DNA from 2 places in the Staphylococcus sp. Z5-21 genome. Region 1 is predicted to be linked to the other one. Evidence: riboswitches for the same ligand, from Rfam matches in the RefSeq annotation. Region 1 holds a riboswitch; the other holds the start of a gene.

Region 1 (5,803 bases):
TTTTAAAGACAACACCTAGATGTACTTCGCCTACCTCATTCGTGTCATCATTGATGAAACCGATGTAAGCTAAATTCTGAGACTTACTATCCGATAAACCAACTTCTTCTTCTAATTCTCTTTGAGCGTTAACTCTCAACACTTCATTTATAGATTCAGCACCCTTAACATCATTCATATGACCACCAACACCGATTGACGACTGACCATGTAAACGTGCCTCTCCACCACCAGACAAACGTTCATAAACTAAAATTTCATCATGTTCATTTTCTAATATACAATATGAAATTAATTGTTTGTATGATGGGTCTTCTTCCATATCACCGCGTAGTTTTATCTCATATTTTGAAAGTGTGTCAAAAATATCTTGACCTTTTGTAGTATTTTTATCTAAGAAACCATTAAATTTATTTTTTTCATTATCAAATAAAATTGTTCTTGGAACTACTGTTATCATTTCATCAAATTTAGACATTAGTTTCTCCTTCATATATGACTTCTTCATTATTTTATCAAACCGTAGTTATTTATCAAAATGATTATTCAAAATCATATTGTAGATTGTTAATATAACTTTAGAAATTACAAAAATTAATTTGCTATGTATTTTAATCTCATTCATTAAATTTAAGACAACAAGAGAAAAGTTGAATTTTCATTGTTTAACTTTTCTAGAATTAAATTGAAACGAATCGATAAACATAAATGATCTCCAATATAGAGATTGCATTTCAACCATCTTTTGTCCTATATGACAAAGAGTCTGAGACAATAATTCATGTCCCAGACTCTACTTGATTATTATTTTAAAGCATCTTTTGCTTTAGCTACTAATTCACCAAAAGCTTTTTCATCTGAAATTGCAATTTCAGAAAGCATTTTACGGTTGATATCAATTTCAGCTTTTTTCAAACCATTCATTAATCTTGAATAGCTCATGTCATGTTGACGAGCTGCTGCATTGATACGTGTAATCCATAATTTACGGAAATCACGTTTTCTTTGACGACGGTCACGGAATGCATATTGACCTGATTTCATAACTTGTTGTTTTGCTACTTTATATAATGTACGTTTTGAACCGAAGTAACCTTTAGCTAATTTAATCGTCTTTTTACGACGCGCTCTTGTTACTGTTCCACCTTTAACTCGTGGCATAATAAATTCCTCCTCTAAATATGTTCGATCTTATCTTTTTTATATCGTTAATTATTTTTTATAAGCTAATAATTGTTTTACACGTTTCATATCTGATTTGCTTACTAATGAAGCTTTACGTAATTTACGTTTTTGTTTAGTACTCTTGTTTGCAAATAAGTGAGATGTGAAAGCTCTAGAACGTTTTAATTTACCTGAACCAGTTCTTTTAACACGTTTAGCTGCTCCACGGTGTGTTTTCATTTTAGGCATGATTCATTTCCTCCTGTAATATCGATTATTATTTTTCGTTAATTGGACTTAACATGATGAACATTTGACGTCCATCCATTTTAGGTCTTTGTTCAACTGTAGCGATGTCTTTGCATTGTTCTGCAAATTTTTCTAATACACGTTGACCAATTTCTTTATGCGTAATTGCACGACCTCTGAAACGAATTGAAACTTTACATTTATCGCCTTTTTCTAAGAACTTACGTCCATTTTTCAATTTCGTTTGGAAATCGTGTTCCTCAATTGTTGGACTTAAACGAATTTCTTTAAGGTTGATTGTTTTTTGTTTCTTTTTCATTTCTTTTTCTTTTTTCTGTTGTTCAAATTTGTATTTACCGTAATCCATAATTCTAGCAACAGGTGGTTTAGCGTTTGGAGCCATAATGACTACATCTAAACCAACGCGTTCCGCCATTTCTAGAGCTTCATTTTTAGTTTTAACACCAATTTGTTCTCCGTCTTGACCGATTAAGCGTAGTTCTTTTGCACGAATCTTTTCGTTAACTTGAGTTTGATCTTTTGCTATGGTTGACACCTCCAAGATTTTTACGAAATTATCCCAAGCAAAAAGAGCGAGTATATAATATACCCGCTCTTCTCTACACATGAAATTAACATGTATATATAAGACCTGCCAACTGCCTATAGCGTCGCAACAGGTGAGAAGCGGGAGCTTCTACTTGGTTCGTTTCGTATTCAACGTTACCTATCTTATCAATAATACATATACAAGTCAATAGCTTTTTTATTATTTATTAATTTCTTCCATATCAACATCTTGTCGTAAGTTCACTTTTTCTAATGGGACCATTTTCGTTTTATATCTCACTTTATGATAAATGAAGAACGCCAAGAATACTGGAATTCCCATATAAGTGATAACAAACCTGTTAAGGTCAAAGTCACCTGTTTTAATAAAATCTACATCTTGTCCAATAATGACTAACACACACAAGATACCAGCAAATATAGGTCCAAATGGGAATAATTTCGCTTTGTATTTCAATTTAGATTTATCATAATCTTGTTTATCAAATGCTTTTCTAAATCTATAATGACTCACAGCTATACCTACCCATGCGATGAAACCAGTCATACCACTCGCAGCTACGATATATTCATATGCATCACCACTCAAGTGTTGCAATATAAATATGCCTATAACTATAATTGCTGTAACGATTAAAGATACATAAGGAACACCGCTTTTATTTGTTTTACCAAATATAGGGTATGCCAGTTTATCTTTACTCATTGAATAAAGCATTCTAGTTGAAGCATACATACCTGAGTTACCTGCAGAAAGCACTGAAGTTAAAATGACTGCATTCATGAATGATGCAGCAAATGCTAAGCCTGCATTTTGGAATACTAATGTAAATGGTGAAGTAGAAATATCATCTCCGCCGCCCATTAACGCTGAACTATCGTAAGGTATTAGCATACCGATTACAAATATAGCAAGTATATAAAAGATTAATATTCTCCAAAATACTTGTTTAATTGCTTTTGGAACTGCGCGTTCTGGATTTTCAGATTCACCAGCAGTAATACCAATTAATTCTGTACCTTGGAATGAGAAACCTGCCACTAAGAACACACCTAAAATAGTAAGTAAACTACCTCCAAGACCGTCACCTAAAATAGGTCCACCGCCTTTAGTAAATGTATCAAAGCCTACAAATTCTCCTCCCATAATACCTAGAATCGTTAATAGACCAATTGCAATGAAAATAATCACAGTAACTACTTTAATTAACGCGAACCAATATTCACTTTCGCCATAAACTCTTACAGATAATGCATTAAGTCCAAAAATAATAATTAAAAAGAGACAACTCCAACTCCAAGCTGGAATACCAGATAACGGCGTCCAATATTGTATAACTTGCGCAGCTATTGTAACATCGGCAGCAACAGTAATGACCCAGTTAAACCAGTAGTTCCATCCCAACGCAAATCCTAATGAAGGATCTACAAAGCGTGTAGCATATGTACTAAACGATCCAGATACAGGTAAGTATGTCGCCATCTCTCCTAATGAAGTCATAAGGAAGAAGACCATTGCTCCAATGATTGCATATGCTAAAAGTGCACCAAGTGCACCAGCATCGTGAATCGCACCACCGGAAGTCATGAATAGTCCTGTTCCAATACAACCCCCAATAGCAATCATGGAAATATGACGATCTTTCAACCCTCTTTTAATCCCAGTGTTTTGATTTTCTTGATTTGCCATAGAAGCTCCCTTTCTTTAAATTTAGAGGCTAACTTTCTATATGATTAATCCAATACGTTTATAGTAAAACATTGTCATCTGTGTTCAGTACATCCATTACACATGACTTTATATTTTCGCTCTATCCCGTTAATGTATTTTCAATAATCATTCAACCAAAACAAAATGGTTGCATACCCATTAGATATGCAACCATTTTAATAATAGCATTTATATAGGTAGCACATCACATATGTGACAGTCCAGTTTCTTTCGATAACTGTCCCAACCTGTATTGTGAATGGTCAATACAGGTTTCGGCATTTTCACCTTTCATGCATTCAACATACGCCCCATCTGGCTTCTGAATCATTACTCTTTAAAAACGCAACCTCTAACTCAAATTTAATTTTTTATTACTCACTAAACTGTAATATACATGATTTTAACAATAGTTTCAAGACTATCTTTGTTTTTTCAATCTGATTTCATCAACTAAGTTCCAAATGAATTCACCTTTTTCAAGCGTTTCTTGATCTTGGGAACCATATTTTCTAACATTTACTTCTTTGTTTTCAACTTCTTTGTCACCAACGACTAGTTGATATGGGATTTTTTGCATTTGTGCTTCTCTAATTTTATAACCCATCTTTTCATTACGATCATCAATCTCTACACGTACACCTTGAGATTTTAGTTCATCTTGAATAAGTCTTGCATAATCATAATGTAAGTCAACATTAACTGGAATAATTTCTACTTGTTTTGGTGCTAACCAAGTTGGAAAGGCACCTTTAGTTTCTTCCGTTAAGAACGCTACGAAACGTTCCATAGTTGATACAACACCACGGTGAATAACTACTGGTCTATGCTGTTCGCCGTCATTACCTATATAAGTCAATTCAAATTTTTGTGGTAATAAGAAATCAAGTTGCGCTGTAGATAAAGTTTCTTCTTTACCCATCGCTGTTTGAACTTGTACATCTAGTTTAGGACCATAGAATGCCGCTTCACCGATGGCTTCTTCATAGTCTAATCCTAGTTCATCAACCGCTTCTTTTAACATGCTTTCAGCTTTAATCCACATATCATCGTCATCAAAGTATTTCTCTTTATCTTCTGGATCTCTATAACTTAAACGGAAGCTATAATTCTCAAAATTAAAGTCATTATAAACATCTATAATTAAATTAACTACGCGTTTAAACTCTTCTTTGATTTGATCTGGACGAACAAAAATATGCGCATCATTTAAAGTCATACCACGAACACGTTGCAATCCTGAAACCGCACCACTCGCTTCATAACGGTGCATTGTACCAAGTTCAGCAATTCTAATTGGTAGTTCACGATATGAATGAGGTTTATTAGCATAAATCATCATATGGTGTGGACAGTTCATCGGTCTTAATACCATTTCTTCATATTCATCTAATTTCATTGTCGGGAACATATCTTCTTGATAATGATCCCAGTGTCCAGATGTTTTATATAAATCAACGTTTGCCATTACTGGTGTATAAACGTGATCGTAACCCATACTCACTTCTTTATCTACGATATAACGTTCAATTTCACGACGGATTGTTGCACCATTAGGCAACCATAGTGGTAAACCTGCGCCTACTAACGGATTATTAGAAAAGAGTTCTAACTCTTTACCAATTTTACGATGGTCACGTTCTTTTCTTTCTTCAAGCATTTGCAAATGGGCTTTTAAATCTTTTTTATCAAAGAAAGCTGTACCATAGATACGTTGCAACATTTTATTATTGCTATCGCCACGCCAATAAGCACCCGCAGTTGATAACAATTTGAATTCTTTAATTTTTGAAGTTGATGGTACATGGACCCCACGACATAAATCAGTAAATTCTCCTTGTGTATACAATGTCACATTTTCATCTTCTGGAATCGCATCAATTAATTCTTGTTTATACGGATCATCTGAGAAAAAAGCTTTTGCTTCATTACGTGACACAACTTTGCGCTCAATTGGATAATTTTCGTTCACAATTTGTTTCATTGTTTTTTCAATTTTTTCAAAATCATCCGATGAGATACTTTCTTCCATATCAAAGTCATAGTAGAAACCACCTTCAATAACAGGTCCAACACCAAAATGAACCTCACCATACAAACGTTTTAATG
Region 2 (5,803 bases), 260 kb from region 1:
ATCCCTGCAATTAGTTGGTTAGAAGATTTCTTAATTAATTTTGAAAATACAGTTATTGTAGTTTCTCATGACAGACACTTTTTAAATAACGTATGTACTCACATTGCCGATTTAGATTATGGGAAAATTAAAGTTTACGTTGGTAACTATGATTTTTGGTATCAATCTAGTGAATTAGCAATGAAAATGGCACAAGATCAAAATAAGAAAAAAGAAGAAAAAATCAAAGAATTACAAGATTTCGTTGCGCGTTTCTCTGCAAATGCTTCAAAATCAAAACAAGCAACAAGTCGTAAGAAACAACTTGAAAAAATCGAACTCGATGATATTCAACCTTCATCGCGTCGTTACCCATTTGTTAAATTCACTCCAGAACGTGAAATTGGGAATGACTTATTGTTTGTAGAAAACCTTTCAAAAACAATTGATGGTGTTAAAGTTCTAGACAATATTTCATTTACAATGGATCCTAATGATAAAGCTGTATTAATTGGAGATAGTGAATTTGCTAAATCAACATTATTGAAAATCTTAGCTGGTGAGATGGAACCAGATGAAGGTTCAGTAAGATGGGGTGTCACAACTTCACGTAGTTACTTCCCTAAAGATAACTCTGACTACTTTGAAGGTGTAGACATGAATCTAGTAGATTGGTTACGTCAGTATGCACCGGAAGACGAACAAACTGAAACATTCTTACGTGGCTTCTTAGGACGTATGCTATTTAGTGGTGAAGAAGTTAAGAAAAAAGCAAGTGTGCTTTCAGGTGGAGAAAAAGTACGTTGTATGCTAAGTAAAATGATGCTATCAAGTGCAAACGTGCTATTGTTAGACGAACCGACAAACCATTTAGATTTAGAAAGTATTACTGCGGTAAATGATGGATTAAAGAACTTCAAAGGTTCAATCATCTTTACGTCATATGATTTTGAATTTATTAACACAATCGCGAACCGTGTTATTGATTTAAATCCTGCTGGTGCAGTTTCAAAAGAGATTTCTTATGAAGCCTATTTAGAAGAAACTGGTGTATTAGCTAAATAATTGTAATCATATTTAAGCGTCTAAGACATAAATAAATGTTTTAGACGCTTTTTTCATATCATCACCTAATTATTGTAGTTATGACATCACATTTTTGAAAATAGACTTTTGTCACGTTTTTTCATTCCCCTACTTTAAAAAGAGGTATAGGCCGATTGCTTTAAAAAGCATTTTCACAATTATATAATCATAATTAATTAACTGTAGGAGGAATGTTTAAATGAAAAATTTAAATATGATTGACGGTCAAGTATTACCTCAAATTGGATTTGGTACATATAAGCTTAATGGTGCGCATGGTGCACACGCAATAACGAATGCATTAAATCAAGGATATCGCTTGTTAGATACAGCATATAATTATGAAAACGAAGGTACTGTGGGCAAAGCGATTGACAATAGTCATGTGACAAGAGATCAAGTTATCATTACTTCAAAATTACCAGGTCGTTATCAAGATTATGATGCAGCTATGGTTGCGATTCAAGAATCAATCTATCGTTTAGGTGTTGAGTATTTAGATTTATACTTAATCCACTGGCCTAATCCTAAACAAGGCAAGTATGTAGAAGCATGGCAAGCAATGATAGATGCGCAAAAAGCTGGCTTGATAAAATCTATTGGTGTTTGTAATTTCTTACCAGAACATATTGAAAATTTAGAAAAAGAAACAGGTGTGTTGCCTGTAGTTAATCAAATTGAACTGCATCCCTATTTTAATCAGCAGGACATGATTGAATATCATAATCAAAAAGGCATCATTACACAAGCCTGGAGTCCTTTAGGTCGTGCATCTGAGGTGATTAAGGATAAAGATATTGCTGTTATAGCAGAAAAATATAATAAAACAATCCCTCAAATCATTTTAAAATGGCATGTACAAAATGGTATTGTCCCTATTCCTAAATCAACATCGATTGCGCGACAAATTCAAAATAAAGATATATTTGATTTTACTTTAGAACAACAAGATATTGATAAAATTAATAGTCTGACACAGCAAGATGGCCGACTAAAAGGTCAAGATCCGGCATCGTACGAGGAATTTTAAAAGAATCATCATTTTGTGTTTTAAAAAAGCAACACCTCAAAAAGATATCATTTTACACTCTTGAGGTAAAAAACACTCCTTAAATGTCATATTTTTCAGTAAATTTAAAAAATTAAAGAAAAGCGGTTTACAGTACATGTAAGCCTATGTATAATGTGAAACATAAACAAAAATTTAATAAGGTTTTGATGAGGCGCATCAATCATTAGTAAAGATTAGAAGAATCTGACTGCTAGCAGCTAATTTTGAAAGGGTGAGATGCCGAAACGGTTATAATAGCAGCTTATAACATGTTGGACTTTATGGTTAAGAGCTAAGAGTCTGTCATTATTTTAAGATAATGGAGTGCATCACTTGTATATATAATATAGAACAGGTTCGCATTTCGGACTTGTTCTTTTTTTATATAACTGTGATTCTCCCCTATTCAACGAGGAGGATATGAATTTGGAAAGAAGTGTTTTGAAATTTGGTGGTTCTTCAGTTAGTGATTTTACTAAAATTAAAAATATAGCTGAGATGTTAAGTTTGAGAATTGCACAAGGAGAACAACTTATTGTCGTAGTAAGTGCTATGGGTAAAACGACCGATGAGTTAATGGCAAATGTATCTACATTAACCACTAGTCCAAAGGATCAAGAATTAGCGCTATTACTCACAACTGGTGAACAACAAACCGTTTCATACTTATCGATGGTTTTGAATGACATTGGCGTTCGAGCTAAAGCTATGACAGGTTATCAAGCTGGTATCAAAACGGTTGGGCACCATTTGAAAAGTCGTATAGCTGAAATTAATCCTGAAACATTTGAACAAGCATTTGAAGAAAATGACGTGCTTGTTGTGGCTGGTTTCCAAGGTGTTAATGATGATTTAGAAGTAACGACTTTAGGACGTGGAGGTTCTGATACGACTGCTGTTGCATTAGCTGCGAGTAATCATACGCCTTGTGAAATTTATACAGATGTGGATGGTGTTTATGCTACAGATCCTCGCCTATATAAAGATGCGAAGCGACTCGATTATGTATCGTATGAAGAAATGATGGAAATGAGTGCTTTAGGTGCAGGCGTATTAGAAACAAGAAGTGTTGAATTAGCAAATAATTATAACATTCCCCTATATTTAGGTAGAACTTTATCAAATGTGAAAGGAACATGGATTATGCCACAAACAGAAATTTTAGAAAAGAAAGCCGTCACAGGTGTTGCATTAGATACACATATGATGCATGTTACAATTAGTTACCCCTTACCAGATAATAAATTACTCACAAAATTATTCAGTCAATTAGAAGATGGTTCTGTAAATGTAGATATGATATCTCAAATTGTTAATTTAGAAGGCTTACAAATGTCTTTTACAATTAAAGATACGGATGTTGCACAAATTTCATCTATACTGGAAACTTTAAAAGAAGACTTTAGTGCCTTGGACTTCAGAATTAATGAAGAATACGTTAAAATTTCTTTAATAGGTTCAGGTATGAGAGATATGTCTGGTGTAGCTTCAAAAGCATTTATTACTTTAATTGAAAATGATATCTCATTTTATCAAACGACAACATCGGAAATTAGTATTTCATGTGTCATCGATGCTGAAAACGGTGAACGTGCTGTACAGACTTTATATCAAGCTTTTGATATCTGAATTTTCAAAACTTTTTAAAATCAACTAATAAAAAATGGAGTGTTTTGTATATGACTAGATTAGCTATTGCAGGTGCAACAGGATTAGTAGGAAGAAAAATGTTAGAAACAGTAGATAGAAAAGGCATTGCCTTTGATGAGTTAGTATTATTCTCTTCAGCGCGATCAGCGGGAGAACAAATTGAATTTCAAGGTAAAACATACACAGTACGTGAATTGACTGATGAAGCAGCTAGCGAACCTTTTGATTATGTATTAATGAGTGCGGGTGGTAGTACAAGTGAACATTATTCCCCTATTTTCGAACAAGCAGGAGCTATCGTGATTGACAACTCTAGTCAATGGAGAATGACTGAAGGTATTGATTTAATAGTACCAGAAGTGAATGAACCTAAATTAGATAGAAAAATCATTGCCAATCCAAACTGTTCTACGATTCAATCTGTCGTGCCACTTAAACCATTACAAGAAGCATTTGGATTAAAACGTGTTGCATATACAACTTATCAAGCAGTATCTGGTTCAGGAGTGAAAGGTAAACAAGATTTAGCTGAAGGAGCAAATGGTAAAGCGCCAGAGGCATACCCTCACCCTATTTATAATAATGTGTTACCACATATAGATACTTTTCTCGAAGATGGGTATACAAAAGAAGAACAAAAAATGATTGATGAAACACGTAAAATTTTACAAGATGATCATTTAAAGGTAACAGCTACTTGCGTCCGTGTACCTGTACAAGACAGTCATAGTGTACACATGAGTGTAACATTAGAAAAAGAAGCAACAGTTTCAGCCATTCAAGAGTTATTTGAAAAAGATGATCGTGTTGTACTTGTAGATAATCCTCAAAACAATGAATATCCATTAGCAATTCATTCAACTGGTAGAGATGAAATCTTTGTTGGACGCATTCGTCGTGACGATAGCTTAGACAATACTTTCCATGTATGGTGTACTTCTGACAACTTATTAAAAGGTGCAGCATTAAATGCAGTACAAATACTTGAACAAGTTATGAGCTTGAAAGGAGTAAAATAATATGGGACATATATTTGAAGGTGTAGGTGTTGCACTAGCAACACCATTTACACACAATGAAGTTGACTTTGATGCATTGAGAAGACATGTGAAATATTTACTAGATAATAATGCCAAATCAATCGTAGTCAATGGTACTACAGCTGAGAATCCAACATTAACTGATGAAGAGAAGGATCAAATTTTAGAAGTCGTTGTCAATGTTGTTGATGGTCGTGTGCCTGTCATTGCAGGTACTGGTACGAATAATACTCAAAAGTCTATTCAAGCTTCTGTGCGTGCAAGAGAAATTGGTGCTGATGCGATTATGCTTATTACACCATACTATAACAAGACAAATCAAAGAGGTTTAATTGCCCACTTTACAACAATTGCAGATGCAGTGAAATTGCCTGTTGTATTATATAATGTACCGTCACGTACTAATATGACAATCGATGCAGAAACAGTGGAAACTTTAAGTGAAAATGAGTATATCGTTGCATTAAAAGATGCGACAAATGATTTTGATTACTTAGAAGACTTAAAACAACGCCTTAATTTAGATGAGTTTGCTTTATATAGTGGCAACGACGATAATATTGTTGATTATTTCAATCAAGGTGGTCACGGTGTTATCTCGGTGGTTGCCAATGTTATTCCAAATGCTTTCCAATCTTTATATGATGCAAAACAAAATGACGAAAACATACAGTCTCAATTCCAGCCTATTCAAACGTTATTAGATGCGTTAGCAGTAGATGTTAACCCTATTCCTGTAAAAGCATTAACAGCAGTTGAAGGATTTGGTAACTATGAAGTACGCTTACCACTTGTTACACTTGAAGACAGTGATCGCCAAAAATTAGAACAAGCTTACGAACAATTTAAAGCAGGTGGAAATTCATGAAGATTTTATTGATTGGATATGGTGCTATGAATCAACGCGTAGCAAGGTTAGCAGAAGAGAAAAATCACGAAATCGTTGGGGTTATTGTGAGAAACAGTGAAAAGCACTATCCCTACCCTACTTTTGAAC

Evidence for each region. A riboswitch is a leader RNA that binds a small molecule or an ion and turns the genes downstream of it on or off. The one in region 1 is predicted to bind lysine.
Region 2: linked by a shared signal. The riboswitch ahead of M1D64_RS06995 (aspartate kinase) and the one ahead of M1D64_RS05645 (amino acid permease) in region 1 are both predicted to bind lysine.

The regions. Positions count from the first base shown of each region.
Region 1 is NZ_CP096462.1:1,139,428-1,145,230, reverse strand. Features, by position in the region: gene M1D64_RS05665 (NUDIX domain-containing protein) at 1-478, opposite strand, end outside; gene rplT (50S ribosomal protein L20) at 805-1,161, opposite strand; gene rpmI (50S ribosomal protein L35) at 1,213-1,413, opposite strand; gene infC (translation initiation factor IF-3) at 1,442-1,969, opposite strand; ribosomal protein L20 leader region at 1,993-2,122, opposite strand; gene M1D64_RS05645 (amino acid permease) at 2,183-3,673, opposite strand; lysine riboswitch at 3,885-4,057, opposite strand; gene thrS (threonine--tRNA ligase) at 4,116-5,803, opposite strand, start outside.
Region 2 is NZ_CP096462.1:1,402,956-1,408,758, reverse strand. Features, by position in the region: gene M1D64_RS07005 (ABC-F family ATP-binding cassette domain-containing protein) at 1-1,044, shown strand, start outside; gene M1D64_RS07000 (aldo/keto reductase) at 1,265-2,095, shown strand; lysine riboswitch at 2,276-2,454, shown strand; gene M1D64_RS06995 (aspartate kinase) at 2,537-3,745, shown strand; gene M1D64_RS06990 (aspartate-semialdehyde dehydrogenase) at 3,796-4,785, shown strand; gene dapA (4-hydroxy-tetrahydrodipicolinate synthase) at 4,787-5,674, shown strand; gene dapB (4-hydroxy-tetrahydrodipicolinate reductase) at 5,671-5,803, shown strand, end outside.